Regions from separate parts of the Streptomyces sp. NPDC049541 genome, predicted to be linked through region 4. Evidence: riboswitches for the same ligand, from Rfam matches in the RefSeq annotation. Region 4 holds a riboswitch; each other region holds the start of a gene.
The links. A riboswitch is a leader RNA that binds a small molecule or an ion and turns the genes downstream of it on or off. The one in region 4 is predicted to bind cyclic di-AMP.
Positions count from the first base shown of each region.

Region 1: it holds a riboswitch for cyclic di-AMP, as region 4 does, so the genes downstream of both, ACIBW9_RS12320 (M23 family metallopeptidase) here and ACIBW9_RS39045 (transglycosylase SLT domain-containing protein) in region 4, are expected to answer to the same signal.
Region 2: it holds a riboswitch for cyclic di-AMP, as region 4 does, so the genes downstream of both, ACIBW9_RS07975 (C40 family peptidase) here and ACIBW9_RS39045 (transglycosylase SLT domain-containing protein) in region 4, are expected to answer to the same signal.
Region 3: it holds a riboswitch for cyclic di-AMP, as region 4 does, so the genes downstream of both, ACIBW9_RS23025 (transglycosylase family protein) here and ACIBW9_RS39045 (transglycosylase SLT domain-containing protein) in region 4, are expected to answer to the same signal.

Region 1 is NZ_JBITLY010000003.1:17,757-25,401, reverse strand. It holds gene ACIBW9_RS12335 (alginate lyase family protein) at 1-912, shown strand, start outside; tRNA gene ACIBW9_RS12330 (tRNA-Met) at 1,012-1,085, shown strand; gene ACIBW9_RS12325 (PP2C family protein-serine/threonine phosphatase) at 1,193-2,275, shown strand; cyclic di-AMP (ydaO/yuaA leader) riboswitch at 2,440-2,597, shown strand; gene ACIBW9_RS12320 (M23 family metallopeptidase) at 2,609-3,634, shown strand; gene ACIBW9_RS12315 (aldo/keto reductase) at 3,743-4,693, shown strand; gene ACIBW9_RS12310 (PrsW family intramembrane metalloprotease) at 4,706-6,025, opposite strand; gene trmB (tRNA (guanosine(46)-N7)-methyltransferase TrmB) at 6,096-6,944, opposite strand; gene lhgO (L-2-hydroxyglutarate oxidase) at 7,166-7,645, opposite strand, start outside.
Region 2 is NZ_JBITLY010000002.1:164,682-172,326, forward strand. It holds gene bioD (dethiobiotin synthase) at 1-17, opposite strand, end outside; gene ACIBW9_RS07945 (adenosylmethionine--8-amino-7-oxononanoate transaminase) at 25-1,305, opposite strand; gene bioB (biotin synthase BioB) at 1,298-2,491, opposite strand; gene ACIBW9_RS07955 (8-amino-7-oxononanoate synthase) at 2,639-3,775, shown strand; gene ACIBW9_RS07960 (DUF397 domain-containing protein) at 3,845-4,072, opposite strand; gene ACIBW9_RS07965 (helix-turn-helix domain-containing protein) at 4,082-4,942, opposite strand; gene ACIBW9_RS07970 (ATP-binding protein) at 5,156-5,614, shown strand; gene ACIBW9_RS07975 (C40 family peptidase) at 5,718-6,191, opposite strand; cyclic di-AMP (ydaO/yuaA leader) riboswitch at 6,195-6,406, opposite strand; gene ACIBW9_RS07980 (hypothetical protein) at 6,745-7,053, opposite strand; gene ACIBW9_RS07985 (ATP-dependent Clp protease proteolytic subunit) at 7,061-7,645, opposite strand, start outside.
Region 3 is NZ_JBITLY010000006.1:101,069-108,713, forward strand. It holds gene ACIBW9_RS23010 (DUF501 domain-containing protein) at 1-729, opposite strand, end outside; gene ACIBW9_RS23015 (septum formation initiator family protein) at 776-1,252, opposite strand; gene eno (phosphopyruvate hydratase) at 1,351-2,637, opposite strand; gene ACIBW9_RS23025 (transglycosylase family protein) at 2,851-3,531, opposite strand; cyclic di-AMP (ydaO/yuaA leader) riboswitch at 3,536-3,704, opposite strand; gene ACIBW9_RS23030 (transglycosylase family protein) at 3,900-4,880, opposite strand; gene ACIBW9_RS23035 (cytochrome P450) at 5,099-6,337, shown strand; gene ACIBW9_RS23040 (nucleoside triphosphate pyrophosphohydrolase) at 6,302-7,312, opposite strand; gene ACIBW9_RS23045 (SurA N-terminal domain-containing protein) at 7,413-7,645, opposite strand, start outside.
Region 4 is NZ_JBITLY010000016.1:154,547-162,191, forward strand. It holds gene ACIBW9_RS39030 (ATP-grasp domain-containing protein) at 1-705, shown strand, start outside; gene ACIBW9_RS39035 (FAD-dependent oxidoreductase) at 773-1,975, shown strand; gene ACIBW9_RS39040 (HAD family hydrolase) at 2,110-2,967, shown strand; gene ACIBW9_RS39045 (transglycosylase SLT domain-containing protein) at 3,091-3,573, opposite strand; cyclic di-AMP (ydaO/yuaA leader) riboswitch at 3,578-3,751, opposite strand; gene ACIBW9_RS39050 (polyprenyl synthetase family protein) at 4,428-5,438, shown strand; gene ACIBW9_RS39055 (CHRD domain-containing protein) at 5,590-6,543, shown strand; gene ACIBW9_RS39060 (outer membrane lipoprotein carrier protein LolA) at 6,801-7,645, shown strand, end outside.

The DNA of each region.
Region 1 (7,645 bases), on a different contig from region 4:
GCGAAGGGCTGTCTGGAGGAGCGGCAGGACGCCATCGCCGCCTACACGCAGGCGCTCCTCTACAGCGTCACCCGGCAGCACGAGCACGCGGTGAAGGCCAGGGAGATCATGGACGCCTGGTCGGCGCAGCTGAAGCGGCACACGGCGCAGGACGCCCGCCTGCAGTCCTCCTGGGCCGGGTCGACCTGGGCGCGGGCCGCGGAGATCATCCGGTACACACCGGGTGCCGGCTGGCCCGCCGACCGCGTCCGGCGGTTCGCGGCCATGCTGCGCACCGCCTACCTCCCCGAGGTCACCAGGAACCTTCCCGACTACAACGGCAACTGGGACCTCGCGATGACCGACGCCGCCATCGGGATCGCCGTCTTCACCGACGACCACAAGACCTTCGACGCCGCCCTCAAACGCTTCCGCGGCCTGGTGCCCGACTACTTCTATCTGCGCAAGGACGGCAAGATCCCGCTCACCCCGGCCGGCTCCGACGCCAACACCGTGCAGAAGCTGGAGACGTACTGGTTCAAGGAGACGAAGTTCGAGGACGGCATCGCGCAGGAGACCTGCCGCAACTTCAAGCACGTCGGCTACTCCCTCGCCGCCACCGCGCACATCGCCGAGACCGCCTGGCACCAGGGCGTCGACCTGTACGGCGACGTCAAGGACCGGCTGAAGGCGGCCCTCGACTTCCACGCCCGCTACGAGATGGGGGCCAAGCCCCCGCGGTGGCTGTGCGGCGGCCGGGTCGTCGGGAACATGGGCCCCGACCTGGAGGTCGCCCTCAACCACCTGGAGAACCGGCTCGGCACCCCCGTCCCGGCCGCCCACAAGCTGGTCGAGCAGACCCGCCCGGCCGGCACCGACGACCTCTTCGTCTCCTGGGAGACCCTCACCCACGCCGACAACCCGGCCGCCTGACCGAGGCCCCGCGGACCCCGGAAAACGCAGGTGAACGGGGGCGGACGTAAACCCTGGCGCAGACAGCCCCGCGGATGGCGTATGCTGGTGACACAACGACGCGGGGTGGAGCAGCTCGGTAGCTCGCTGGGCTCATAACCCAGAGGTCGCAGGTTCAAATCCTGTCCCCGCTACTCAAGGCTCAGGGCCGGAGTCCAGTCACTGGACTCCGGCCCTGAGTGTTTCCCCCGGCCGGGTCACCCGGCTCGCCCCGTGCCGCCGTACCGGGAAACCTGGAGGGGTGGAGCAGGAGGGGCCGATCTCATACGCACGCACCTTCGTGCGGCTGCTCCCGGCACTGCTGATCGTCGGCGGGGCCTTCTACGACTACCTCACCCCTTCGCGGTTCACGGCGGGCCCCCTCTTCACCGCCGCACCCCTGGTCGCCGCCCCGCTCTACTCGCGCCGCGGCACGGTCCTCACCGGCCTCGCGACCGTCCTCGTCGTCAGCGCGATCCACGCCCAGGTGGGCATCCTCCTCCAGGTGGAGGCGATCACCGAGCTGGCCACCATCGCCACGGTCTCCGTCCTGGCCGTCCTCATCAACCTCCTCGTCCGCCGCGGACGCGAGGAGCTCGCCTCGCAGCGCGAGATCGCCGAGGCCGCCCAGCGCGCCGTGCTGCCCGAACCCGCCGAGCGGATCGGAGGGTTCGCGATCGCGGCACGGTACGAGGCCGCGCAGGCGGACGCATCCATCGGCGGCGACCTGTACGCCGTGCAGGACAGCCCGTACGGCGTACGGCTGGTCGTGGGCGACGTGCGCGGGAAGGGGATGGGGGCGGTGGCCGCCGTGGCCGTCGTCATCGGGGCGTTCCGGGAGGCCGCCGAGCAGGAGGCCACGCTGGAGGCGGTCGCGCAGCGGCTGGACCGGGCGCTGGCGCGCGAGGCGGCGCGGCGCGAGGGCATCGAGTTGTTCGAGGGGTTCACCACCGCCGTGCTCGCCGAACTCCCGCACAGCGAGGGCGTCGTCCGCATCGTCACCCGCGGCCACCCGCCCCCGCTGCTGCTGTGCCCCGACGGCGCCGTGCACACCCTGCACGCCCGCGAGCCCGCCCTGCCGCTCGGCATGGGCGACTTCGGGAGCTGGCCCGACCGCGCGGAGGAGATCGCGTTCCGCAGCGGGGCCACGCTGCTGCTGTACACCGACGGGCTGTCCGAGGCGCGGGACGAGCAGGGGCGGTTCTTCGAACCCGCGGACCGGCTCGCCGGCCGGGCCTTCCACGAGCCCGCCGCGCTGCTCGCCACCCTCGCACGGGAGGTGCGCAGATACGCCGGTGAGGCCATGGCGGACGACATGGCGCTGCTCGCCGTACGGCGGTCCTGAGGTTCCTGAGGCGCGGTCAACTCGCCCGTTTTCGGCCGTTCATGCGCCGTCTGTCCAGGTCGGAAAGGTTAATGATCAAGCGGAACACCTTGGAAACGACACCCCGGGTCTATTAACGTTCGATAACGCAGCGCGGTCGTCCCAGCCGTCACAAGAGGCGGCTCCGTGCGCACGCGCCGAATCCCGCAAGGGAACCGGGGAACCACCACCCTGGGGTGAATCGCGCCGACACCGCCGTGGCAGCACGGCAGGTATACGCGCGTAGGAGACCTTCCTGCTCCGAACCCGTCAGCTAACCCGGTAGGCGAGAAGGAAGGAAAGGAGCACGCCCACGTGGCGTCCAACCCGCCTGCCCCGGCAGCCCCGTTCGTGCCGAGCACCGAGCCCTTCGGCTTCGCCGGCCGACGCTCCGACGAGGGCCCCTGGGAGGAGTGGAATCCCACCGAGGACTCCATCGCCCCCGTCCGCGGCCGGCACCGCGTCGCCAAGCAGCGCGGCGGGGGACTCGCCCGCAGCTCCACGGTCCTGGGCGTCGGTGTCATAGCCGCCGTCGGCGCGGGCGGCATGGCCAGCGCCAACACCGGCAAGCCGCCGGTGTCGATCTCCATGCCCGATCTCGCCTCCGTGAGCCATGTGTTCGGCGGCGGCTCCGAGGCCCCCAAGGGCTCCGCGACCGCGCTCAGCGATGTGGCCACCACCTCCGCGGGTACCGCGCAGGGCGCCAAGGGCGCCGGTGAGGCGCTGCGCGACCGGATCATGGCGCAGGCCGCGTCGCAGCAGGTCCAGATCGACAGCAAGAGCCAGGCAGCCGTCGAGGCGGCCCTCGCGAAGCAGATCGACGACGCCGCCGCCAAGGCCGAGAAGGATGCCGCGGCCAAGGCCGCCGCCGCGAAGGAGAAGGCGGAGGCGGCGGCCAAGAAGGCCGCCGCGGACGCGAAGCTCGCCGAGTTGGCCAAGCAGTACACGCTGCCGGTCGTCTCCTACACGATCACCGGCACCTTCGGTCAGGCCGGCTCCATGTGGTCCTCCGGCTACCACACGGGCCTCGACTTCGCCGCCCCCACGGGCACCCTCATCAAGGCCATCCACTCCGGCACCATCACGCAGGCCGGCTGGGCGGGTGCGTACGGCTACCGCACGATCCTCACCCTCGACGACGGTACGGAGCTGTGGTTCTGCCACCAGTCGTCGATCAGCGTGAGCGTCGGCCAGAAGGTCAGCACCGGTGACGTCATCGGCCGCGTCGGCGCCACCGGCAACGTGACCGGCCCGCACTGCCACCTCGAGGTCCACCCCGACGGCCAGGCCACCGGCATCGACCCGATGGCATGGCTGCGCAGCAAGGGCCTCAACCCCTGACACCCGTACGTTCTCCGTCCGTACCCGGAGTGCCGTAATCCGCTTGTTTACGGGATCTTTGCGCCCGCCGCGGAAGACCGGCCTCCGGGGCGTGCGTTGACGTAGAGCATGACTTCCCCTTCTCTGCGCAAGCTCGGCTCCTCCGGCCTCGAGGTCTTCCCGCTGTCCCTGGGCGGCAACGTCTTCGGCTGGACCGCCGACGAGGCCACCTCCTTCGCCGTGCTCGACGCCTACACGGCCGCCGGCGGCAACTTCGTCGACACCGCCGACTCCTACTCGGCGTGGGTCGACGGCAACCAGGGCGGCGAGTCCGAGACGATCATCGGCAAGTGGGTCAGGGCGCGCGGCAACCGTGACGACGTGGTCATCGCGACCAAGGTCAGCCAGCACCCCGACTTCCAGGGCCTGTCCGCCGCCAACATCAAGGCCGCGGCCGAGGCCTCCCTGCGCCGCCTCGACACCGACTACATCGACCTCTACTACACGCACTTCGACAAGCCCGAGGTGCCGGTCGAGGAGATCATCGGCGCGCTCGACGAGCTGGTGAAGGCGGGCAAGGTCCGGCACATCGCCGCGTCCAACATCTCGCCCGACCGGCTGCGCGCGTCCCTGGAGTTCTCCGACCGCGAGGGCCTGGCCAAGTACGTGGCCCTGCAGCCGCACTACAACCTGGTCTCGCGCGACACGTACGAGGGCGAGCTGCAGGACCTGGCAGGGCGCTACGGCCTCGCGGCCGTCCCCTACTTCTCCCTGGCCTCCGGCTTCCTCACCGGCAAGTACCGGCCCGGCGCCACGGTCGACAGCCCGCGGGCGGGCGGCGCGGCCAAGCACCTGGAGACCGAGCGGGGGCAGCGGGTCCTGACCGCCCTCGACGAGATCGCCCAGGCCCACGACGCCCCGGTCGCCACGGTGGCTCTGGCCTGGCTCGCGGCCCAGCCGACGGTCGCCGCCCCGATCGCGTCCGCGCGGACGGTGGAGCAGCTCCCGGCGCTGCTCGCGGTGGGCGAGCTGACGCTCACCGAGACCGAGGTCGCCCGCCTGACGGAAGCGTCGGCCTGACCCCCTCGGGCGCTACGACCGGTACGGGTTGTACGCGGGATTCGGCACCGCCGGGTACCCGTACGCCCCGTACACCGGCCAGGGTGGCGCCGCCACCGGCACCGGGGGCGCCGTCATCCGTGCCGCGTGGTCCAGCGCCGGGCGGGCCACCTCGCGGCGGCGCCACAGCTCGTGCAGCAACTCGCGTTCCCTGACGACGAAGTCGGCGCCGGCGCGGCCACGGCGCCCCCGGTGCCGCAGGAAGGCCAGGGAGGTCGCGTAGGCCTCGTACTGGGCGACCTCGCGTGCGGCGGGCTTGCCGAGGTGCTGGGCGGCGTGTTCGCGGGCCAGCCTGCGTGCCCGCATCGAACCGAGGGCGTAGGGCTCCGCGGGGGTGAGCCAGCCCGCGACGGCGTAGGCGGGCAGTTCCTCGCGCACGGTGCGCAGTTCGCGCTGGCGGGTCCAGATCACCAGCCAGGTCAGCAGGCCGAACGCGGGCACCATGAAGGCCGCGTACACCGCGAAGAACCCGTACTCGCCGAAGTTCGAGGAGCCGTTCCAGATCGCGTGCATGCTCATCGCGAGCAGCAGGCCGCAGAGCGGGACGAGGACGCGCCGTATGTGCTGGCGTTCCGAGGAGAGCGCGGCGATGCCGAAGCCGATGCCGGTGAGCACGGTGAACAGCGGGTGCGCGAACGGGGACATGATGATGCGCACGAAGAACGTCGCCGCGGTGACCGAGGCGATGCCGCGGTCGCCGGTGAGCTGGTCGGTGCCGAAGGCGGTGCCCAGGTAGAGGATGTTCTCGGTGAACGCGAAGCCGGTGGCGGTGACCCCGGCTATCACCACCCCGTCGACGATCCCGGTGAAGTCCCGTCTGCGGAACAGGAACACGAGCAGTACGGCGGCCGCCTTCGACGACTCCTCCACTATCGGCGCTATGACGGTCGCGCCGAGGGTGTCCGCGCTGGACGGGTCGGCGGTCGCCGTCGCTATCCACTTCGTGGCGAAGCTGTTGGCGACGATCGCTATCAGCGCCGCCGCACAGGCCCCCCAGGCGAAGGCGAACAGCAGATTGCGCCAGGGGCCGGGGGCGACCCGGTCCAGCCAGCGGAACGCCGCCATGAGCAGCGGCACCGGCAGCACGGCCAGCCCGAGCCCGACCAGGAACCCTTCGGTGCCGGTCTGTTCGCGCACCAGGGCGAGGATGACGAGCCCGGAGAGCGCGAGCAGGGTGATGAGCGCGCCGTAGCGCACCGCCCTGCGCTGCCACCAGTGAGCGTGCCCGAGCGCACCGCCGGCCGGGACGCCGGGGTGTGGCGGATGCGTCGGGTACGGGGGAAAGGTGGCCACGGCATTGACCCTAACGAGGGAGGGCGCCGCCCGCGACGGTACTTCGGATTGCCCGCAGGGCCGTGGGGCTTCAGGCGCCGGTGGGGGGCTGGTTGTGGTGCTGTACGCGACGGAAGAGCAGGTCGTTCACGACATGTCCCTTGTCCAGTCCCTGGCCCTCGAAACGGGTCAGCGGCCGGAAGTCGGGACGGGGCGCAAAACCGCCCTCTGGCTGCGTGTTCTCGAACTCCGGATGCGCCGTCAGCACTTCGAGCATCTGTTCGGCGTACGGTTCCCAGTCGGTCGCGCAGTGCACGATGCCGCCGGGCCTGATCCGGGCCGCGGCGAGGTCGAGGAACTCCGGCTGGATCAGCCGCCGCTTGTGATGCCGCTTCTTCGGCCACGGGTCGGGGAAGTAGACCCGCAGCCCGTCCAGCGAATCCGGGGTGAGCATCTCGCGTAGCAGGATGATCGCGTCGCCGTTGGCCACACGGACGTTGTTCAGCCCGTCGTGGTCGGCGAGGTTGAGCAGGTTCCCCTGCCCTGGGGTGTGCACGTCCACGGCGAGGATGTTGGTGTCCGGGTCCGCGGCGGCCATCTGCGCGGTGGCCTCACCCATCCCGAACCCGATCTCCAGGACGACGGGATTGCCGTTCCCGAACAGCTCCCCGAGATCGAGGGTCCGCTGCCCGTCGACGTCCAGTCCCCACTTGGGCCACAGCCGCTGCAGCGCATCCGCCTGCCCGGCGGTCACCCGGCTCCGCCGCGGCTGGAAACTCCGGATCCGCCGCTCGAAGTGCGACCCGGCAGGATCAGCCTTCGGCCCGTCCGGGAACCGTGGCTCCCCCTTGGCCCGGGTATGCCGAATCGACACTCCGGGGATGTGCGGCATGTGATCGCCGGGGCGGGGGGCTTCGGGGGTGTTGAGGGAGTCAGACACAATGGGGTCGATTTTACGGCCTACGTAGCTGCGGGCAGTCGTGCCGCTGGGGCGGCACGCGTCCCACCGAGAGCGGCACCCGCAGCGCGGCCGAGCGCCCCCACCCGCCCAGCACCTCAGGCCCCGGGCAGCCTCACACCGCCCCCACCCGCCCAGCACCTCAGGCCCCGGGCAGCCTCACACCGCCCCCACCCGCCCAGCACCTCAGGCCCCGGGCAGCCTCACACCGCCGCCAGCATGGCCAGCGCCCGCCCCGCCACCTCCCGCCCGATCGGCAGCGAAGCGGTCGCCGCAGGCGAGGGTGCGTTCAGCACATGCACGGCCCGAGCCCCCTCCTTGATCAGGAAGTCGTCCACCAGCCCCCCGTCCCGCAGCACCGCCTGCGCCCGCACCCCCGCCGCAGCCGGCACCAGATCATCCGCGCTCACCGCCGGCAGCAGCCGCCGCACGGCCGTGGTGAACGCCCCCTTGGACACCGACCGCGCCAGCTCACCGGCCCCGTACCGCCAGTGCCGCCCGGCCATCCGCCACGCCCCCGGCCAGGCCAGCGTCCGCGCCACCTCCCGCGGCCGTACCACGCCCCAGTCGTACCCCTCCCGCGCCAGCGCCGGCACCGCGTTCGGCCCGATGTGCACACCGCCGTCGATCCCGCGCGTGAGGTGCACGCCGAGGAACGGGAACGCCGGGTCCGGCACCGGATA
Region 2 (7,645 bases), on a different contig from region 4:
ATCACCAGGATCGTCATGCCGTTCTCATCCCTCCCGCGCCGCCGCGCACACCGCGCGCGCGATCCGTGCCACGTCGGCGTCCCCGGTGACGTACGGCGGCATCGTGTAGATCAGGTCGCGGAACGGCCGCAGCCACACGCCCTCGCGCACGGCCGCGTCCGTCGCCGCCTTCATGTCGACGGCGTGGTCCAGCTGCACGACCCCGATGGCGCCGAGGACCCGTACGTCCTGCACGCCCGGGAGGTCGAGGGCCGGTGCCAGCCCGTCCCGCAGTCCCGTCTCGATCCGTTTGACCTCGCCGAGCCAGTCCTGGCCGAGCAGCAGCTCGATCGAGGCGCAGGCGACGGAAGCGGCCAGGGGGTTGCCCATGAAGGTCGGGCCGTGGGCCAGGACGGGCACCTCGCCCTGTGAGATGCCGTCGGCCACGCGGGACGTGCACAGGGTCGCCGCCATCGTCAGATAGCCGCCGGTCAGCGCCTTGCCCACACACATCACGTCCGGCGTCACGGCCGCGTGGTCGGCCGCGAACAGGGCGCCCGTGCGGCCGAACCCGGTCGCGATCTCGTCGAAGACCAGCAGCACGTCATGCGCGTCGCACGCCTCCCGCAGCACCCGCAGATACGCGGGGGAGTGGAAGCGCATCCCGCCCGCGCCCTGGACCACGGGCTCGACGATCACGGCGGCCAGTTCGTCGGCGTGCCGCTCGATCGCCGAGCGCAACCGCTCCGCGTACGACTCCTCGTACTCGGCCGGGGGCGCGTCCACGAACACCTGGCGCGGCAGCACCCCGCTCCACAGCTCGTGCATCCCGCCCTCGGGGTCGCACACCGACATGGGCTGCCAGGTGTCGCCGTGATAGCCGCCGCGCCAGGTCAGCAGCCGCTGTTTGCCGGGGCGGCCCAGTGAACGCCAGTACTGAAGGCACATCTTGGCCGCGACCTCGACCGACACCGACCCGGAGTCGGCGAGGAAGACATGCTCCAGACCGTCGGGCGACATGCCGACAAGGTGCTTTGCGAGCCGGACGGCGGGCTCGTGGGTGAGCCCGCCGAACATCACATGGCTCATCCGGCCGAGCTGCTCGCGCGCGGCCTCGTTGAGCACCGGGTGGTTGTAGCCGTGGATGGCCGACCACCAGGACGACATGCCGTCGACCAGTTCGCCCGAGCCGTCCGCGAGCCGCAGCCGTACCCCGCTCGCCGATTCGACGACGAGCGGTTCGACGCGGCCGGGCATGGGCCCGTACGGATGCCAGACGTGCCGCCGGTCGAGCTCCAGAAGTTCGGAGACGGGCAGGTCAGGCATTGGGCGCGAGGTCCGTGCCGACGCCGCGGTGGCGCATGGCGACCAGGTCGGTGCGGGGCTCGGCCGCGGGCGCCGGGGCAGCCGTACCGCAGACGCCGCCGTCCGCGTGCGAACCGCACCCGCCGTCCTGGTGGGAGCCGCAGCCCGCCCCGGCGTGCGAACCACAGCCGCCGCCCGACGTGACCCGGTGCTCCGGCAGCGTCACCTCGCCGGCGCCCTCCACCTCGAAGCCGGCGTCCGCGATCATCTCCAGGTCGGCCTTGCCGGCCTGGCCCTCGCTGGTCAGGTAGTCGCCGAGGAAGATCGAGTTGGCCAGGTTCAGGGCCAGGGGCTGCATGGTGCGCAGATGCACCTCGCGGCCGCCGGCGATGCGCACCTCGACGTCCGGGCACACGAACCGCACCATCGCCAGGATCCGCAGGCAGCGCTGCGGGGTGAGGTGCCACTCCTTGGCGAGCGGGGTGCCCTCCATCGGGATCAGGAAGTTCACCGGCACCGAGTCCGGGTCCAGCTCGCGCAGCGAGAAGACCACGTCCACCAGGTCCTCGTCGCTCTCGCCCATGCCCGCGATCAGACCGGAGCAGGCGGACAGACCGGCCGCGTGCGCCTTGTTCACGGTGTCCACCCGGTCGGCGTACGTGTGCGTGGTCGTGATGTCCCCGTACGTCGCCTCGGACGTGTTCAGGTTGTGGTTGTAGGCGTCCGCGCCCGCCTCGCGCAGCCGCTCGGCCTGGCCCTCGGAGAGCAGACCGAGACAGGCGCACACCTCGACGCCCTCGTTCTGCTCCTTGATCGCCTTGATGGTGCCGGCGACCCGGTCCACGTCCCGGTCGGTCGGCCCGCGCCCGGACGCCACCAGGCACACCCGCTTGGCGCCACCCGCAAGACCGGCCGCCGCGGCCTGCGAGGCCTCGTCCGGCTTGATCCAGGTGTACTTCAGGATGTCGGCCTTGGAACCGAGCCGCTGGGAGCAGTACGAGCAGTCCTCCGGACACAGTCCGGACTTCAGGTTGACGAGGTAGTTGAGTTTCACCCGTCGGCCGAACCAGTGCCGGCGCACCTTTCCGGCCGCGGCCACCACATCGAGCACGTCGTCGTCGGAAGTGGCGAGGACGGCCAGAGCTTCCTCGCGGGTCGGCAGCTCGCGCCGAAGCCCCTTGTCCACCAGCGTGTTCAGCAGGTCCATGAGAGCCGATCCTGTCTTACGGAAGCGCTCCCGGCCAAGGAGAGAATGAACAACAGGGACACTTCGTCGTGTGTGTATTGCCACACCATGGGGTGCGACCGGTCCGGCTAGTGTCTGTCCACTGCCTACAAAAGCCCCGGAGGAGTCATGGCGTTCGGCTGGATCGACGAACAGGCGCGGCTGCGGCGCCGCGCCGGACTCGTACGGACCCTGCGCCCGCGGCCGGCCGACTCCCCGCTGCTGGACCTCGCGAGCAACGACTACCTGGGCCTGACCCACCATCCGGCCATTGCCGAGGGTGCGGCGGAGGCCGCGCGGACCTGGGGCGGCGGCTCGACCGGCTCTCGACTGGTCACCGGTACGACGGAACTCCACACCGAGCTGGAGCACGAGCTCGCCGACTTCTGCGGCTTCGAGGCGGCACTCGTCTTCTCCTCCGGCTACGCGGCCAACCTCGCCGCGGTCACCGCGCTGGCCCCGCACGGTTCGCTGATCGTCTCCGACGCGGGCAACCACGCCTCCCTCATCGACGGCTGCCGGCTGGCCCGGGGCACCACCCAGGTCGTCGGACACGCCGACCCGGAGGCGGTGCGCAAGGCGCTGCAGACACACGAGGACAGTGCGGCGACCGCCGTCGTCGTCTCCGACACGGTCTTCTCGGTCGACGGCGACGCGGCCCCGCTGGCCGAGCTGGCCGCCGTCTGCCGGGAGCGCGGCGCGGGACTGCTGGTCGACGACGCGCACGGCCTCGGCGTCCTCGGCGACGGCGGCCGCGGCGCCCCGTACGCGGCGGGCCTCGCGGGCGCCGACGACGTGGTCGTGACCGCCACGCTGTCCAAGTCGCTCGGCAGCCAGGGCGGAGTCGTCCTCGGCCCCGCCCGGGTCATCGACCACCTCGTCAACGCGGCCCGCACCTTCATCTTCGACACGGGCCTCGCGCCCGCCGCCGCGGGCGCGGCCCTGGCGGCACTGCGACTGCTGCGCCGCGAGCCGGAGCGTGCGGCACGCGCGCGTGCCGTCGCCGCCGAACTGCACGCACGCCTGACCGCCGCGGGTCACGAGGCGGTACGACCGGACGCCGCGGTGGTCTCCGTGCGGGCTCCGTCCCCGGAGGGGGCCGTGCAGTGGGCGGCCGACTGTCGTACGGCAGGCCTCGCCGTGGGCTGCTTCCGTCCTCCTTCCGTGCCCGACGGCGTCTCAAGGCTCAGGCTGACCGCCCGCGCGGACCTCTCCGAGGCGCAGATCGAACGCGCTGTACGTGTGATCGGCGAGACGCGACCATGAGTCGGCGTGACACGGCCGTGTGCCGCACGATGTGGAACTGATCGGAACTGACCAGGCCGATCGGGACGGTCAGGACCTGAATGCGGCCGTGAAGTCCGTCCAGCTCTCGGGGGAGAGGAGCAGGGCGGGCCCGGCCGGGTCCTTGGAGTCGCGCACGGCGAGCAGCCCGGCCCAGGGGCCGGAGAGCGGCCGTGCCGTCTCGACGCAGTTGTTCGCACCCGTGCTGTAGCTGCTGCGCAGCCACTGCACGTCATGCAGATCGGTACTGGAAGGTACGTTCCGAGGCAGTGCTGACATGGTGCCTCCTTACGCGCCGGCACCTATCCCGGCGATGTAATCCAACGAGTCCTCGGGCGAAAGGGCGTGGATCTGAAGGGCGTTGAAGGCCTCGGTGTAGGCCCGGAGGTCTTCTTTCCGTTCGAGGTAGAGGCTACTCGTCAAGTGGTCGAGAACAACCACGTCCAGATCGGAAGTGCTCGAAAATGAGAAGATTACGAAAGGTCCAGTGACGCCGACATGTGCCCCGGCAGCGAACGGCAGTACCTGAAGCCGCACTTGAGGCAGCCGCGCCGCCTCCAGGAGCCGCTCGAGCTGCTGCTTCATGACGTCGGGGCCGCCGATCTCCCGGCGCAGCACCGCCTCGTCCAGTACCGCGCTCAGCTCCAGCGGCGGATCCGAACGCAGTACGTCCTGCCTGGCCAGCCGCACCTCGACCAGGGCGTCCAGCCGTTCGTCGTCCAGCCCGCCGACCGCCGCCCGGGTCACCGCACGTGCATAGGCGGGCGTCTGGAGCAGGCCGGGCACGACGGACGTCTCCAGCGTGCTCATCGCGCTCGCCTGGGACTCCAGACTGATGAAATCGCGGTAGGTCGGCGGCAGTACCCCGCGATAGGCGTGCCACCAGTGATGCCGGCCGCCTCCCTCGTCGGAGCCCGCCAACACCAGGAGCAATTCACGGAGTTGGCCGTCCGCCACGGCGTAGGCGTCCAGGAGTAACCGCACATCGGCCGGTTTCACCCCGCTGGCGCCGGTCTCGATCCGGCTCACCTTCGACTGGTGCCAGCCCACGAGCCGGGCGGCCTCACCACTGGTGAGCCCCGCGCTCGTGCGCAACGCACGCAGTTCGGCGCCCAGTTTCCGGCGGCGCACCGCGGGACCGTGTTGCATGCGCTTCTCCTTACTCCTTCCGTGCCACCCAAATACGGTCTCCCGTCGCAGAGTTCACCGCTTTGAGGGACAGATATATGCATATCTTGGTGGATCGCCACCCGTGACGGGCGCGGTAATGGCAGTCTGGCGACGAAGCACCAGTCCGGGACCGTACTCGAACCATCCGCTCCGTGTCGGACTCCGGTCCCGTGGGAAAGGGACGACCTCGCCATGGCAGACCATTTGGAAGCATCCGTCACTCTGCCGAGCGATCCCGCCTCGGTCTCCGCGGCCCGCGGCTTCGTGGTCACCACGCTGGCCGAGTGGGGACTGCCGGCGGACACGGAGGCCGCCGAGACCATCCGCCTCGTCGTCTCCGAACTCGCCACCAACTCGGTACAGCACACCTTCGGTCAGTCACCCACCTTCACGGTGGACATCGAACTCCACCGTGACGAGCAGCTCCGCATCGGTGTCACCGACAGCCATCCCCGTTTCCCCAAGCGCCTGCCCGCCGCGGTGCAGCAGGACAACGGCCGGGGGATGGTGATCATCCGCTGGCTGGCTGCGGAATGCGGTGGCCGACTGCATGTCCGCCCCACGCGCGAGGGCGGCAAGACGGTCACCATCGAACTCCCGTGGACCGTACCGGCCCAGCCGGTGACGGCAGCGGGGCAGCAGGAGCCGTAGTCGCTCAACCGTGCCCGGCAACTGCGCCCGGGAGCGCTCCGGTGCCGCTTGATGCCCCGCGGGGGCGGCGGCGTGTCAGGTTGCCGTCGCCCCCGCGGGAGAGTCAGCTGACCCGGCCGTACCACACGCTGGACGTCCAGATCTTCTGCAGCTTGACGACGTCCCCGGTCTTCGGGGCGTGCCAGATCTTCCCCTTCCCGGCGTAGATGCCGACGTGGTAGACGTTGGAGCCCGAGTGGAAGAACACCAGGTCTCCGGCCTTGCGGCTCTTCGCGGAGATGTGCTTCGTCTTGTTGTACTGCTGGGCCGCCGTACGGGGCAGGGTCTTGCCCGCCTTCTTGAACGAGTACAGCGTGAGCCCTGAGCAGTCGAACCGGCGCGGCCCCGAGGCGCCCCACTTGTACGGGGAACCCTTTTTGGAAGCCGCGATCTGGAGTGCCTTCGTCGCCATGGTGGCTGCCGAGGCGTCGGAGGCGACACCCGGGACCACGATGGAGCCGCCCACTGCGGCGATGGTGAGGGCCGAGGCCGTACCGGCCCGGACCATCAGCGACGGGACACGATTGAGCGCAGTCATGCGCAACCCTTCGTCAGCCGCCTGTGAAGGATGACCTGTCGGATTCGGGCTGGCGAAGTTGCCCGGCCGCTGACGCGGCTTCACCCCAAGGGCTGCTCGACCCGGTCATGGCGTGACCGTTCCGGCGACCCGTCTTGCTTGGGTCCTCCACTCCTGCCGATCCACTCCTGTCGACCGGTCATCCGGGCGGCGGCAGGACTCGGCGTCCGCCCGGATCGCCCCGCCGCTGCGGCGGGGGCTTGTCGTCAGACAGGGATCTTCACCCATACAAGTCCGAAAATCCCAATGGAACCGGGGGTTTGTGTCGTTACTCACCACTCACCCGTTCGGGTGGACACCCCTGTGTTCGAGGGCGCGTTGAGGCCCCCGGGGAGGCTCGGACCAGCACCGGAGCACCAGAAGCCGGTCTCGGGGCGGGCGCCTTGCGCAACCCTGACGGTCGCGAAAAAGGAGCCGCGACTACGCCGAATGGGGGTACCTCTTTTGGTCCGTTTGACCTCCGGTCCGGACGCTCCGCCGACAGAACGGAAGGTCCGGACCGGCCGTACATGCGTCAACTGCCGGACTCGGGCGGCACCGTGACCCGGGCGGTGCGCCGCTCCCCGTCGAGCACCCGCAGAGCGCGCCCCAGCGTCGGGGCGTGCAGTTCCGTCTCGCCCCGCTGGTGCATCAGCGCCAGGGCGTCGCGCAGCTGGGCCGCCTTGCTCACCAGCGCCTGCGCGGCCCGCAGCCCGCGGTACGTGTCGCCGTGCTGCGCCGGATTGATGCGGCCGAGCAGGTCGACCACGTCGAGGTAACGGTCGATCAACTCGCCCTCGGCGCGGGTGAGGGCGGGCAGCGGTGGAAGTTCGGGTGGGAGCACCGGCCGCTCACCGCCCGGTGGGCGGGGCGAGGGTGGCCTTGCGGCTGGGGATGATCCGGTCCACCAGGCCGTATTCCACGGCTTCTTGGGCGCTCAGGATCTTGTCCCGCTCGATGTCCGCCGCGACTTGCTCCGGGCTGCGTCCCGTGTGCCGTACGAGCATCTCCTCCAGCCGGGATCGCATCCGGCCCAACTCAGCGGCCTGGATGGCCAGATCGCCGGCCTGCCCCTCGACGGGCTCGGCCAGGAGCGGCTGATGGATCACCACGCGCGCGCCCGGCAGCGCGAACCGCTTGCCCGGCGTGCCCGCCCCGAGCAGCACCGCGGCGGACGAGCCGGCCTGCCCCAGGCAGATCGTCTCCACGTCGCAGCCGACGTACTGCATGGTGTCGTAGATCGCCGACATCGCGGTGAACGAGCCGCCGGGGGAGTTGATGTAGAGCGAGATGTCCTGGTCCGGGGCCTGGTACTCGAGGTGCATGAACTGGGCCATCACATCGTTCGCCGAGGTGTCGTCGATCGGCGTCCCGAGAAAGACGATCCGCTCCTCCAGCAGCTTGGAGTACGGATCCATCGTCTTGGTGCCGGAGCT
Region 3 (7,645 bases), on a different contig from region 4:
CGTGCCGCAGTCGACGGCGGCGACCCGGCTGAATCCCTCGGCGACCATCGGCTTGTACGCGAAGGAGCCGCTGCGGACCTCGGCGGGGTCGGTGACCTCGCCCTCCTCGCCGGGGAGCTCGTCCGCCGGGTCGGGGGCAGCGAGCGGCTTGAAGGCGAAGTGACCCGTGCCGTCCTCGGAGACGTCCGTCTGCCATCCCTCGCCGGTCGGCGGCCCGCAGGGCGTCACGCACGGGCCCTTCAGCCACCACTCCGGCAGCATCGCGATCGCCTCGTCGCCCAGCGGGTTGACGCCCGGGCCCGCCGCCAGCGAGTGGCCCACCAGGACGTGCAGGCACTTCACCCGGTCGGGCATGCCGCCCGCGCTCGGGAAGCCCTCCAGGACCTCGATGGCGTCACGGCGCGCGAGGTAGTCCTCGTGCGCGGCGCGGTAGGCGGCGGCCAGCTCCGGGTCCGTCTGGAGCCGCTCCGTCATCTCCTTCATGACGCCGTTGGCCTCCAGCGTGCCGATCGCCGAGGCGGCACGGGGGCACGTCAGGTAGTACGTCGTCGGGAAGGGCGTGCCGTCCGGCAGGCGGGGGGCCGTCTCCACGACGTCCGGCTGGCCGCAGGGGCAGCGGTGCGCGATGGCGCGCAGCCCGCGCGGCGGCCGCCCGAGCTGCTGCTTGAAGGCCTCGACGTCGGCGTCGGTGGGCTCGGTGCGCGGGGTGGGCGGCGGGGGCGTATGCATGCCTGAACTGAATTCCTCTGTCGATATCACTGGTCGGCGGGCCTGATCACTGGTCGGATGCGTCCGACCTGTCGACCCCGTCCCAGACGTTCGTGTACCAGGGGCGGTGGCCCGCGCCCTGCTCGAAGCGCGACTGCTTGGCCGTGCTCGGGTCGATCACGACGAAACTGGTCTCCCCGGGCAGCACATAGTGCAGCCGCAGCCGGATCTGCTGTTCGGCGTACTCGTCGTCCTGCCAGCGCGCCTTCAGGTCGCGCAGCTGCTCGACCCGCGCCCTGGCCTGCTCCCGCTGCCGCTGGAGATCGGCGATCTGGGAGCGCTGGGAGACGTACTGCCTCATGGGGTACGCCAGCGCCACCACCATCGAGCACAGCACCAGGGCGAGCAGCGCCGCCCGGCCGGTCAACCGAGACCGGCGGGCCTGCCGCTTGGTCTGGGAGCGGTAGACCCGGGCCGCCGTCTGCTCGCCGAGCAGCCTGATCCTGGTCGCGGTGGAGAACCGGTCCCGGTCCTTCACTGCCATGTCGCCGCCTCCCGTCACACGTGCGTACGTCCCCGCACACGGTACGGGACCGGTACGGGGACGTACGTACGACTGGCTAAGGCTTAGCCCAGGTTGGGTCAGCCCTTGAAGCGGGGGAACGCGCTGCGGCCCGCGTACTCCGCGGCGTCGTCGAGGATCTCCTCGATGCGCAGCAGCTGGTTGTACTTGGCGACGCGGTCCGAGCGGGCCGGGGCGCCGGTCTTGATCTGGCCGCAGTTCACCGCGACGGCGAGGTCGGCGATGGTGACGTCCTCGGTCTCGCCGGAGCGGTGGGACATCATGCACTTGAAGCCGTTGCGCTGGGCCATCTCGACGGCGTCCAGGGTCTCGGTGAGCGAGCCGATCTGGTTCACCTTGACGAGCAGGGCGTTGGCGGTGCCCTCCTCGATGCCGCGGGCCAGGCGCTCCGGGTTGGTGACGAAGAGGTCGTCGCCGACGATCTGGACCTTGTCGCCCAGCTTGTCGGTGATGACCTTCCAGCCGGCCCAGTCGTCCTCGAACAGCGGGTCCTCGATGGAGACGAGCGGGTAGGCCGCCACGAGCTCCTCGTAGTACTCGGTCATCTCGGCGGCCGAGCGGGACTTGCCCTCGAACTCGTACTTGCCGTCCTTGTAGAACTCGGACGCGGCGACGTCGAGCGCGAGCGCGATCTGCTGGCCGGGGACGTAGCCGGCCTGCTTGATGGCCTCGATGATGAGGTCGAGCGCGGCGCGGTTGGACTCCAGGTTCGGGGCGAAGCCGCCCTCGTCGCCGAGGCCGGTGGACAGGCCCTTGGTCTTCAGCACCTTCTTGAGGGTGTGGTAGACCTCGGCGCCCCAGCGCAGGGCCTCGGAGAAGGACTCCGCGCCGATCGGGGCGATCATGAACTCCTGGATGTCCACGTTGGAGTCGGCGTGCGAGCCGCCGTTCAGGATGTTCATCATCGGCACCGGCAGCAGGTGCGCGTTCGGGCCGCCCAGGTAGCGGAAGAGCGGCAGGTCGCTGGCCTCGGAGGCGGCGTGGGCGACGGCGAGGGAGACGCCGAGGATGGCGTTGGCGCCGAGGGAGCCCTTGTTGTCGGTGGCGTCCAGGTCGAACATGGCCTGGTCGATCAGGCGCTGCTCGGTGGCGTCGTAGCCGACCAGCTCGGGGCCGATCTGCTCGATGACGGCGAGGACGGCCTTCTCGACACCCTTGCCCTGGTAGCGGTTGGGGTCACCGTCGCGGAGCTCGATGGCCTCGAAGGCGCCCGTGGAGGCGCCGGACGGGACGGCGGCACGACCCGTGCTGCCGTCGTCGAGGCCGACCTCGACCTCGACCGTGGGGTTGCCTCGGGAGTCCAGGATTTCCCGGGCTACGACGACGTCGATGGACGGCACGAGCATCTCCTTCTTGGATGTGACACGGCTACGGCAGTAGCGCGGTGGCTCTGCGGGACGAGCCTAACCGCCCAAGGCCGATCGGCCACGTTGCCGACCACCTCTTGGGCAGAACCGAGAGTAAATTGTTTCCGAACGGAACAAAGAGGGGGAGCAAAAAGAACCCCGCTCCGGTGCGTACGGGGGAACACGCACCGGAGCGGGGAGACCGCGAGGCTGTCACTTGAGGTGCAGCTGCTGACCCGGGTAGATGAGGTTGGCGTCCTCGATGATGTCCTTGTTCAGCTTGAACAGCTTCTGCCAGCCGCCCTTGACGCCGTGCTTCTCGGCGATCGAGCTGAGGGTGTCGCCCTTGACGACCTTGTACTCGCCGTCGCCCTTCTTGACCTTCTTGCCGGTCGGGGTGGTGACGGTCTTGGTGCTCTTGGTGCTCTCGGTCTTCGCGGCCGGGCGCTCGGCGGAGCGGGAGGCGGCCTGGGAGTCGCTGGAGCGGTTGGTGTTCGCGCTGGGGGCGCTGCCGTTGTAGGCGGCACCGGACAGGCCCGTGCCGCAGACCGGCCAGGCACCCTTGCCCTGGGAGGCGAGGACCTTCTCGGCGACGGCTATCTGCTGCGCCTTGGAGGCCTGGTTGGCCTGCGGGGCGTAGGCGGTGCCGCCGTACGCGGCCCAGGTGGAGGCGGAGAACTGCAGGCCGCCGTAGTAGCCGTTCCCGGTGTTGATGGACCAGTTGCCGCCGGACTCGCACTGGGCGACCTTGTCCCACTCGGAGGCGGTGGCGGCGGAGGCGTTGCCGGCCGCCATCAGCGGAGCGGCGATGGCGACGCCGGTGACGCCGGCCAGCGCGGCGACGCGGGTGGCCTTGGACGGACGGCGGTGCTTGCCCTTGCCGGAAAACAGCATGGTTCGATCCCCTCACCGACGCCTGCGAGGTGAGCTGTCGGGTTCGGGCCGGTTGAGTTGCCCGGCCGTGCTCTCGCTCTCACGAGACACGGCTACACCCCTAGCCGCCCGTCAACTGCCCGGGTCGGCACCTACCTTGGGTCCCCCGCTCCTGCCTACGGCGCTTTACGCGACGACTGTTCCCGTACGGCCGCTGGCAGGATTCGGCGTTGCGGCAGCCGGGGCTCGTGTTGACGAGCGGTGACGACGGTAGACACGCGATCCGTCGAATTTCAAAGACGATCAGGGCTTCTGAGACTCATCCCACACTTTCGCCAAACCGGACATTCAGTGGCGAAGTATGACGTGAACTCCCGTTGTTTTTCGCCCTATTCGGCACCGAGTTTCAGGGTCTGACCGGCGAAGATGTGATTCGGGTCGACACCGATGGCGTTCTTGTTCGCGGCATAGAGCGCACGCCACCCGCCGTCCAGGCCAAGGGAGTCGGCGATGGAGGCGAGAGTGTCACCGGCGTGGACGGTGTACGTGTCGCGCGTGCCGCCGTCGGTCTTGGTCTTGTCGGCGGTCTCACCGGCCGTCTCGTCGGCGCTGGCGCCACGGTGGCGGCCGGTGCCGGTCGTGCCGGTGTCGACGAGGGTCCAAGTGGACGCCGGGGGCTCGAGATTGTCCGAGTCGTCCACCTTCGCCTTGCCTGTCGACGAGCTGTCGGCGCCCTGTGGGTCGGCCGTGGCCTTTTTGGACGGAGAGGTGGACGGCGAGGCGGATGTGCCGGATTCGGTGGAGTTGTCCGTCGCGCTCGCGGAAGTCGAAGGGGAGGCACTGGAGGACGAGCCGGAGGACGAATCCGACGAAGAAGACCCGTCGGAAGCGCTGCCCGAGGAGTTGGACAGCCCCAGCGAGTCGGACGCCCCGGAGGAATCGGACGAACCGGAACCGCCGCCCAGCACGCCGGTGTCGATGGCGGCCGAACCCGAGTCCTTGGTGAGCCCGGAGGTCAGTCCGCACGTGTGGAAGGCGCCGACACCCTGGTCGTCCAGGAGCTTCTCGGCGACGGCTATCTGCTGGTTGCGGCTGGCGAGGTCGGCCCGGGGGGCGTAGTCGAGGCCGCCGTACTTCTCCCAGTTCTCCTGGGTCAACTTGAGCCCGCCGTAGAACCCGTTGCCGCTGTTCTCGCTCCAGGAACCGCCCGTCTCGCACTGCGCCACCTTGTCCCACGTGGTGCCGTCGGCGGCGCTCGCGCCGCCCGCGGCGAAGAGCGGGATCGCGATGGCGGAGCCGGTCACTCCGGCCGCGACGAGGATGGCCGGAGCCTGACGGGGGCGACGGTGTCGACCGTTCCCGGAGAGCATGCGGAGGCCTTTCGCGAGACAGCAATGACCGCGCGGCGCATGACACCGACAGGCGTTCGATACCGCCGCGCTGGTCCGTGAACGTAGCCGGTGCCGATCACTTGTCACAAGTTAATGCCGCGTAGATCACGTGAAGATCACAGACTTGAACGCGTGTCATCTTCGACCCGTTCGCCGCGGCGGCGCATCCACCTGCACGCTCCCGATACGGTCGTCCTGTGAACGTCCCCAACACCGCTCCCGAACTCTTCACCTGGGAATTCGCCAGTGACCCGTATCCGGCCTACGCCTGGCTGCGCGAGCACTCCCCCGTCCACTGGACGACACTTCCCAGCGGGGTCGAGGCCTGGTTGGTGACCCGCTATGCCGACGCACGTCAGGCGCTCGCGGACGGGCGGCTCTCGAAGAACCCCGAGCATCACGCCGAGGACGCGCAGGGCAAGAGCAGGACCGGTATTCCGGGTGAGCGCAGCGCCAATCTGATGACGCATCTGCTCAATATCGACCCGCCGGACCACACCCGGCTGCGCCGCCTCGTCTCCAAGGCGTTCACCCCGCGCCGGGTGGCCGAATTCGCGCCGCGGGTGCAGGAGTTGACGGACGATCTCATCGACCGTTTCGCACCGCACGGGCAGGCGGATCTCATCCACGACTTCGCGTTCCCCCTCCCCATCTACGCGATCTGCGATCTGCTCGGTGTCCCGCGCGAGGACCAGGACGACTTCCGTGACTGGGCGGGGATGATGATCCGGCACGGCGGCGGTCCGCGCGGCGGTGTCGCCCGCTCGGTGAAGAAGATCCGCGGCTATCTCGCCGAACTCATCCACCGCAAGCGCAGCGACCTCGGCGAGGACCTCATCTCGGGCCTCATCCGCGCCTCCGACCACGGCGAGCACCTCACCGAGAACGAGGCCGCCGCGATGTGCTTCGTGCTGCTCTTCGCCGGCTTCGAGACCACCATCAACCTGATCGGCAACGGCACCTATGCGTTGTTGCGCAATCCCGCGCAGCGGCAGCGGCTCCAGGAGTCGATCGGGCGCGGTGAGAGCGCACTGCTCGACACCGGTATAGAGGAGCTGCTCCGCTACGACGGTCCGGTGGAACTCGCCACCTGGCGCTTCGCCACCGAGCCGCTGACCGTCGGCGGGCAGCGCATCGCCACCGGCGACCCCGTCCTGGTCGTCCTGGCCGCGGCGGACCGCGACCCGGCCCGCTTCTGCGAGCCCGACACGCTCGATCTCTCCCGCCGGGACAACCAGCACCTCGGATACGGCCACGGCATCCACTACTGTCTGGGCGCCCCCCTGGCCCGGCTCGAAGGCCGCACCGCCCTTAAGACCCTGCTGCGCCGCCTGCCGGACCTGGAGCTGGCCGCCGACCCCGCCGAGCTGCGCTGGCGGGGCGGGCTCATCATGCGCGGGCTACGAGACCTGCCCGTGCGCTTCACCGCCGCCTGACCGGCTCCGGCCCTCCGTCTCCTTGATCGCGTCCCGGTAGGCCCGGGCGGCCGCCCGCAGCGCGGCCTCCGGGTCCACGCCCTCCGCCTCCGCGCGCACCGCCAGCGCGAGCAACTCGTAACCGACGCCCTCCGCTCGGGGCAACGGAACCTCCAGGCCGGCCGTCCGCACCCGCGAGGCCAGCTTCGCCGCGAGGGCCAGGCCCGGCTGGCCCAGTGGTATGCCCTCCGTCACCGAGGTGCGCTGCTTCTCGACCGCCTTGGTGCGCAGCCAGTGCTCCTTGACCTCCTCGGGCGTGGTGGCGGTCTCGTCACCGAAGACATGCGGGTGGCGGTGGATGAGCTTGGTGACGATGCCGGCGGCCACGTCGTCGACGGAGAACGGGGCGTCCGGGTCCTCCTCGGCGATCCGGGCGTGGAAGACCACCTGGAGCAGGACGTCGCCCAGCTCCTCGCGCAGCTCGTCGCGGTCGCCCTCCTCGATCGCCTCGACGAGTTCGTACGCCTCCTCGATGCCGTACTTCGCCAGGCCCTTGTGGGTCTGCAGGGACGACCACGGGCACTCGGCGCGGATGCGGTCCATGACCTGGACGAGGTCCAGGAGGCGGGCGCCGGGGAGGTCGTAGGAGGCGGGGAGCAGCTCCAGCTCCGGCATCTGTATCCGTCCGGAGCCGGCGAGGCGGGCCAGTCCGTCGGTGAGGGCCGGCTCGCCCTCGCCGGTCGCGACCACCACGACCGTACGGCCGCCGGCGCACGCGTCGACCAGCTCCTCGGCGGTGGGGGCGGTCTCCTCGACCCGTATGCCCGCCTCCCGCAGATACGGCAGCTGCGGGTGGGCGCCGTCCGAGCACAGCACGCGGTCGGCGGCGTGCAGCGCCTGCCAGGCGGGCCAGGACAGCAGTCCGGGCGCGACGCGGTGGCTGGTGGTGAGCAGGACGATGCGGCCCAGGGCCTGTTCCGAGCTGGTTGCGTTCACGATCCGAACGTAACGCACGCCGCCGACAGGCCCGGAAGTCGTCCACAGGGCTGTGGGCCGCCGGGCCGCTGTCCACAGGGGCGGCGGCCCTGGAGGACCGTTACGCCGTCTGCTGCGTCCCGGTCGCCGTGACCTCCCGCACCCAGGGGGTCTTCGCGTCGACGCGGCTGCTCTTCTGGACGTCCCAGGTGCCGTAGCGCGGGTTCAGGTCGACGTGGAGTTCCTTGGACGCCTTGGACAGGGCGTTCCAGAAGGCCGGCTTGCTGGTGTCGGCGCCGAGGGCCTGGGCCAGCTTCTGGGCCTCGAGTTGGAGGCGCAGGTTCTCGTCCAGGC
Region 4 (7,645 bases):
AACGGCACCACGCGGATCGCCACCCCCGAGGGCCTGCTCCGCCTCGCCCGGGACTGGGGCGAGTGCCCCGGGGTGATCCTCCAGGAGTACCTGCCGAGGGAGGACGCCGAGGACTGGATCGTGCACGCCTACTTCGACCGGGACTCGACGCCGCTCGCGATGTTCACGGGCGTGAAGGTGCGCTCCTGGCCGCCGCACGCGGGCATGACGGCGAACGCGTACGTGGTCGACAACCCGGAACTCGCGGACATCGCCGCGCGTTTCATCAAACAGATCGGCTTCACCGGCATCATCGACCTCGACCTGCGCTTCGACCGGCGCGACGGACAGTACAAACTCCTCGACTTCAACCCCCGCATGGGCGCCCAGTTCCGGCTCTTCGAGAACGAGTCGGGGGTGGACGTCGTCCGCGCCATGCATCTGGACCTGACCGGCCGCTCCGTCCCGGAGGGGGAACAGCGGGCCGGCCACCGGTACATCGTGGAGAACATCGACCTGCCCGCCCTGCTCGCCTACCGCCGCAGCGGCTATACGACGCCGCACGCCCCGGCGCGCGCGAGCGGGACGGAGCTGGCCTGGCTCGCGGGTGACGACCCGCTGCCGTTCCTGACGATGCTCGCGCGCTTCGTGCGGCCGGGCGCGAAGCACCTGTACCAGCTGTGGCGGACCAACCGCCGTGGCAGCACCACCAGTTCGGGCGGCTAGCCGACCGGTCAGCGGCCCGAGACGAATCACACGAAGTGACGAAGTGAGCGTCCTGGGGAGGGACTTCGTGATTCAACCGGTTGCAGTCATCGGCGCCGGGCCCTTCGGCCTGTCGACCGCCGCCCATCTCCGAGCCCGCGGACTGCCGGTCCGCGTCTTCGGCGAGCCCATGGTCAGCTGGCGCGACCACATGCCCGTCGGAATGCTCCTCAAGTCGACCCCTGTCGCCTCCAGTCTGGACGCGCCGCAGCAGGGCCACACACTCGCCGACTACTGCGATGCCGCCGGCATCAGGCGGCTGGTGACGGACGAGGACATCATCCCCGTCGAGACCTTCATCGCCTACGGCGAGTGGTTCCAGCAGAAGCTGGTGCCCGAACTGGAGCGGGTGCGGGTGGTGTCGGTGGACCGGCGCAAGGGTGGTGGCTTCGAACTGAAGCTGGACTCCGGTGAGTTGTTCACCGCCCGCGCGGTCGTCGTGGCGACCGGTCTGTCCGGCCTCGCCCACCTGCCGGCCGAACTGGCCACCGCCGCGGCGGACGGACCCACCCCCACGGGCCCGGTCTCCCACAGCTCCCAGCAGCACGACCTCACGCGCTACGCCGGCAAGGAACTGATCGTGATCGGCGCAGGGCAGTCCGCGCTGGAGACGGCGGCACTGGCCGCTGAGGCGGGCGCACAGGTGCGGGTGGTCTCCCGCGGTCGTGGCAGGGTCGCCTTCGGCGCACCACCGTGGAAGCAGCCGAGGCTGCGCCCCGAGTCGCCCTTCGGCCGCGCCTGGTCCCTGTGGGCCCTCAGCTACTACCCGCACCCGTACCGCTATCTGCCGGCGGAGGCCCGCCACTACCTGGTGCGGCGCGTCCTCGGTCCGCTCGGCGCGTGGTGGCTGCGCGACCGCTTCGAGGGGAAGGTGCAGGTCAGCGAGGTCGACCGGATCGTGCGGGCGGACGCGGCCGACGGCAGCCCCAAGCTGACGGTCCGCACCCACGCGGGCCGCATCCTGGACATGTCCGCGGACCATGTCATCGCGGCCACCGGATACCGGGTGGACATCGCGGCCATGGACTTCCTCGGCCACGAACTGCGCACCCGTCTCGCGGTGAGCCGCGGCACGCCCAAACTGGGTGCGGGATACGTCTCCTCGGTCCCCGGCCTGTACTTCACCGGCCTGCCGGCCGCGGCGTCGTACGGCCCGGTGATGCGCTTCGTGTGCGGCACCGAGTTCGCCTCTCCGAGGCTGGCCAAACACCTGGCGGCAGTGCACGGTTAGGCAGCGGCCGCGGGCCCCTGCCTGACGAGGAAGAGCCAACAAGGATAGGGGAGTTGAGCGGGGGACGGCGGGGCAATCAGCCGTCCTCCGGTTCGCGATGAGTAGGTGGGGCGTCCTGTCCGTATTCTCTGATCATGGCCGCACCCACCGCATATGCACTCATCGCCACCGACCTGGACGGCACGCTGCTCCGAGGCGACGACACGCTGTCCGACCGGTCCCTCGCCGCTCTCGCACGGGTCGCCGGGGCCGGTGCCCGGCACCTGGTCGTGACGGGCCGGCCGGCCCCCAGGGTGCGGCCGCTCTTCGAGCAACTGGGCAGCGGGGGGCTCGCGGTGTGCGGGCAGGGCGCGCAGGTGTACGACGTGGGCGCGGACCGTCTGCTGTGGTCCGTCACCCTGGACCGGGAGTTGGCCGAGACCGCCCTCGGCAAGATCGAGGCAGAGGTGGGCCAGGTGTACGCGGCTGTCGACCAGGACGGTGTGGAGGGACTCACGCTCATCGAACCGGGCTATCTGATGCCGCATCCGACGCTGCCGGCGGTCCGGGTCGACCGACGCGAGGACCTGTGGTGCGAACCCATCAGCAAGGTGCTGCTGCGTCATCCCGCCCTGTCCGACGACGAGTTGGCGGCGACGGCACGCTCGGTGGTGGGTTCGCTGGCCACCGTCACCATGTCGGGGCCGGGGACCGTCGAACTCCAGCCATGCGGCATCACCAAGGCGACGGGCCTCGCACTGGCCGCCGCGCACCTGGGACTCGGTCCTGAGCAGACCATCGCCTTCGGCGACATGCCCAATGACATCCCCATGTTCGACTGGGCCGCCCACGGCGTCGCCATGGCCAACGCCCACCCCGAACTCAAGGCGGTGGCCGACGAGATCACCCTGTCGAACGAGGACGACGGCATCGCCGTCGTCCTCGAGCGACTGTTCTTCGAGTTCGGGGAGCTCGATGTGCTCCGTGAACTCGGGGAGCTGGAGGAGCTCTGAGCGGCCTCGGCGAAGTCCGCCACGGTCCGGCAGCGCCCCTTCAGGGGCGCGGGGAACGGCGCGACCAGCCACGACGGCGCAGCAGACAACGAACGGCCCATCGCGGCACCTCCGACGGAGGGCTCAGTAGGCACCGAAGACGTTGTCGATCGACCCGTACCGCGCGGCGGCGTAGTTGCAGGCGGCCGTGATGTTCGCGATCGGGTCGAAGGGGTTCATCGCCGTGCCGGGCACGTGGTAGGCGAGGAACGTCGGGTCGATGACCTGCAGCAGTCCCTTGGACGGGGTGCCTGCGAGCGCGTTCGAGTCCCAGTTGTTGATGGCGGCCGGGTCGCCCGAGGACTCGCGGATGATGTTGCGGTAGATGCCGTTGTACGTCCCGGGAATCCCGTTCTGCTTCATGACCTGGAGGGCGCCCCGGATCCAGCCGTCGAGGTTGTCGGCGTAGCCCATCGACTTCACGTTGGCGACGGTCGGGGTGGCCGCGGACGCGCTGTTGGCCCCGATGAGCGGGAGGGCGAGAACGGCGGCGCCCGTACCGGTGACGGCGAGCTTGCGGGCGAGGCGGTTGCTTCTGGGGCGGCGGTGCTGACCTGTTGCAGGCATGGCGGGATCCTCTCCGTCGCCTGCGAGGTGAGCTGTCGGGTTCGGGCGGGGAGATGCCCGGCCGCGCAGCCGTACGGCAACGCGACTTCACCCCTAGCCGGCCCGGGACGATGCCCGGTCCGGCGGCCTACCTGGTTCCCCCGCTCCTGCCGTGCGAGTGAGTCGGTCGATGGTCGTGCCCGGGTGGCGGCAGGATTCGGCGTCCACCCGACAGGCCGGGAACGTATGCGAGAGCACATGGCGGGAACAAGTGTCAGCTTCACAGATCACACCTGTTGACCTTGGTCTGAGGCTTATGGGGGACTTGATCCTTTGCGGTTGCCAAGCTTCAACTCGCGTACGAAGGAGGGGAACCGGAGTGAGCGCGGCGCTCGTCGGCCGGCACTGCCGTGTGAGTCAAGTCACCGGCATCCGCAAGAACGGCAAATGGGGCAATGGCCCCAACTCGTGGTCAACCAGCCGCCCATCGCCTCATTGGGGGGCGAAAGCGGAACCTGGCGTGTGGTGCGCGTCGTTGTCATGACGGTCGCCCGTCGAGCGCCCCGCACCGGGATCCGGAGGTCCTCGTGAGTCGTTTCGTGAGGGAGGGGCGATCGGGCGTTCCGACTCGTACGGACGCGCCGGGGTACACGCCGAGAGGCGCGCCGGCCGACACCCCGATAGACAAGTCGATAGATATCCGTTCTTATCTCTTGATCAAAAACATACCGGTCGTGATCCGATACCGCCCGGGCTGGACGGGTGGGCGGCATCGGTGATCGAAAGGTGACCGGATACGCTGACTTGAGTGATGTCAGCGACCTATCGACAAACCGTGTAACCGCCAGTAGACACCAGCAGACAGGAGACCCCTCGTGACCGTCGTCGGGCCGTTCGGGCTGAGCGTGCGGGACCAGGCTCTGGAAGCCGATGTCCAGGCCGGATTGGCGGCCGTCGAGGAAGGTTTGCTCGAAGCCACCAAGAGTGAGGTGCCCTTCATCACGGAGGCCGCCCAGCATCTGGTGCGGGCGGGCGGGAAGCGGTTCCGCCCGCTGCTCGTGATGCTCGCCGCCCAGTTCGGCGACCCGTATGCGCCGGGGGTCGTGCCGTCGGCCGTGGTGGTGGAGCTGACCCATCTGGCGACGCTGTACCACGACGACGTGATGGACGAGGCCGCCGTGCGGCGCGGCGTCGACAGCGCCAACACCCGCTGGGGCAACTCGGTGGCGGTCCTCACCGGCGACTTCCTGTTCGCGCGCGCCTCGCACATCCTCGCCGACCTCGGACCCGAGGCGGTCCGGGTGCAGGCCGAGGCGTTCGAGCGCTTGGTCACCGGGCAGATCCTGGAGACGGCGGGGCCGCAGGACGGACGGGACCCGGTCGACCACTACCTGGACGTGCTCGGCGGCAAGACGGGCTCGCTGGTGGCCGTGTCGTGCCGCTTCGGGGCGATGATGTCGGGCGCCGACGAGACCGTCGTGGACGTGCTCACGCAGTACGGGGAGCGGCTCGGGGTCGCCTTCCAGCTGGCGGACGACGTACTGGACATCGCCTCCGAGTCGCGCGAGTCCGGCAAGACCCCGGGCACCGACCTCCGCGAGGGAGTCCCCACGCTTCCGGTGCTGCGGCTGCGGGAGCGGGCGGCCCGGCTCGGGCTTGCCGAGGACATCGCCCTGTGCGAGCTGCTGGACTCCGATCTGAGCGACGACGCCCGGCACGCCGAGGCGCTCGCCGGGCTGCGGGCGCACCCGGCGCTCGAGCAGGCACGTCGGGACACGGTGCGCTACGCGGAGGAGGCGCGAGCGGCGCTGGCTCCGCTGCCGGAGTGCGATGCAAAGCTCGCGCTGATGGAGATGTGCGACGCCGTGGTGCATCGGGCCGGCTGAGCTGTCGGCCGGGTCGGACTCCGTCCTGCGTTCCACATGGTGTGATACGCGTCACACATCTGGACTGAGTCCAGAATGAGATCACTTCCGTAGACACAGCCAGAGGCCGACGCAGGGGGTGTCGGCCGGTCTACGGGGAGAAAACAGAATCATGGGCATGAACGCGACGTTCTCGAAGCGCCGTAAGAGCCTGATGGCCACCGCTGTCGCGGTGGTCGCCGCCGGGGGGATCGCCGTCGCGGTGATCCCTGCCCATGCCACCGCAGGGGCCGCGTCCGACGACAACGGGGGAACCCTTCTGGCCGCCAGTCTGCGCGGGGCCAACGAGGTGCCCGTGGCGGGCGGTCCGGCAGTCGGCGACCAGGACGGGGCCGCTCTCGAGTTCATCAAGGTGCAGGACGACAAGGTGTCCGTCGCCGTGACCTGGCGCGGCACCGGCAAACCGACCATGCTCCACATCCACCAGGGCGCCAAGGGCACCAACGGCGGCGTCAAGGTCGACTTCACCGACCTGCTGAAGAACGGCAAGCGGCACAGCGTCACCGGCACGGTCGAGGTCAAGGACGCCGGCCTGCTCGCCGCCCTCAAGTCCGACCCGGGTTCGTTCTACGCCAACCTGCACACCACCGAGTTCCCCGGCGGCGCCGTCCGCGGCCAGCTCCACAAGGTCGCCGTCGCCGCCTTCGACTTCCGTGACGCCCTGCACAACTTCCAGGCGTCCGTGATCAAGGGCAAGCAGATCTACGAGTGCAAGCCCGCCGCCGGCGGTGGCTACGCCTTCGCCCAGCGGGACGTCGGCGCCCTGCTCGGCGGCGGCATCCGGCACTCCTTCGTCGCGCCCGACTCCGGTATGCCGCAGTGGGTCGCACCGGACGGAAGTGCGGTGACCGGGGCGGTCCTGTCCAAGACGCCGAACGGCGACGGCAACATCCCCGAGCTCGACCTCAAGGCCACCCGGTCCGGCAAGCACCACGGTCTGCTCGCGAACACCGCCGAGATCCTGCGGCTCAACACCGTGGGCGGAGTGGCCCCGGCCGGCTCCTGCACGCCCGGCGCGATCGTGGGAGTCCCGTACCGGGCGGACTACGTCTTCCTGCAGAGCTGACGGGAGCTCACCTCGGGCGTGCGGCGTCCTCCCCTGCGACCCCTACGGGTCGGGGCAGGCGTCGCCCGCTCGCGTCATACCCCAGGTGTACACGGAGTTGGCCCCCGGGGCTGACGCTTCCCCCTGGCCGATTTGGTGAGATGGAAACCACGGAAATCACCACTGATCACCGATTCGGGTGAGAATGGCGGCTCGGGGTGGACAACGGAAACACAGGAGTTGGACAAGCCGCCGCCGACGACGGAGGTAGCGCACACATGGCACCGTACGAAACCGACGACAGCACGAGCGCCGAGGAGGCCGACGACCTGCGTGCGGGTCGCCGCAAGGCCGCGCGGTACGTCGTCCCGGTCGCGGTGGTGGGGGTGGCGGCGGCGACCATCGGCCTGGTCCCGGCGCTCGCCGACTCCGGCGACCCCGATCTGCCGAAGATCAGCGCACAGCAACTCATCGACAAGATCGCCAAGTCGGACGTACAGCAGCTGTCCGGCACGGTGAAGATCACCACGGATCTGGGGCTGCCGAACCTCGGCGGTCTGGAGAGCAGCCTGACGTCCGGCGCCGGCAAGTCGGGCGACGGCTCGTCCGCCGACCCGACCTCCAAGCTCACGGAGCTCGCCGCCGGCACGCACACCCTGCGCGTCGCGGCCGACGGCCAGGACAGGCAGAAGCTGTCGCTGCTGGAGAACGCGGCCGAATACAGCATCATCCACAACGGCAAGGACGTCTGGGGCTACGACAGCCAGTCGAACGAGGTCTACCACTCGACCGCCCCCGCCGGCGCGGAGAAGCAGCAGAAGCAGGACGTCCCGGCCACGCCCGAGGACCTCACCAAGGACGCCCTGAAGTCGGTCGACTCCACCACCTCGGTGACCGTGGAGGGGACCGCCCAGGTCGCGGGCCGTGACGCATACCGGCTGGTCATCAAGCCCAAGCAGTCCGGTACGACGGTCGGTCAGATCACCGTGGCCGTGGACTCGAAGACCGGCCTGCCCCTGAAGTTCACCCTGACCCCGGCGAGCGGCGGGGCCGCCGTGATCGACGCCGGCTTCACCCAGGTCAGCTTCGCCAAGCCGAGCGCCTCGACCTTCGACTTCACCCC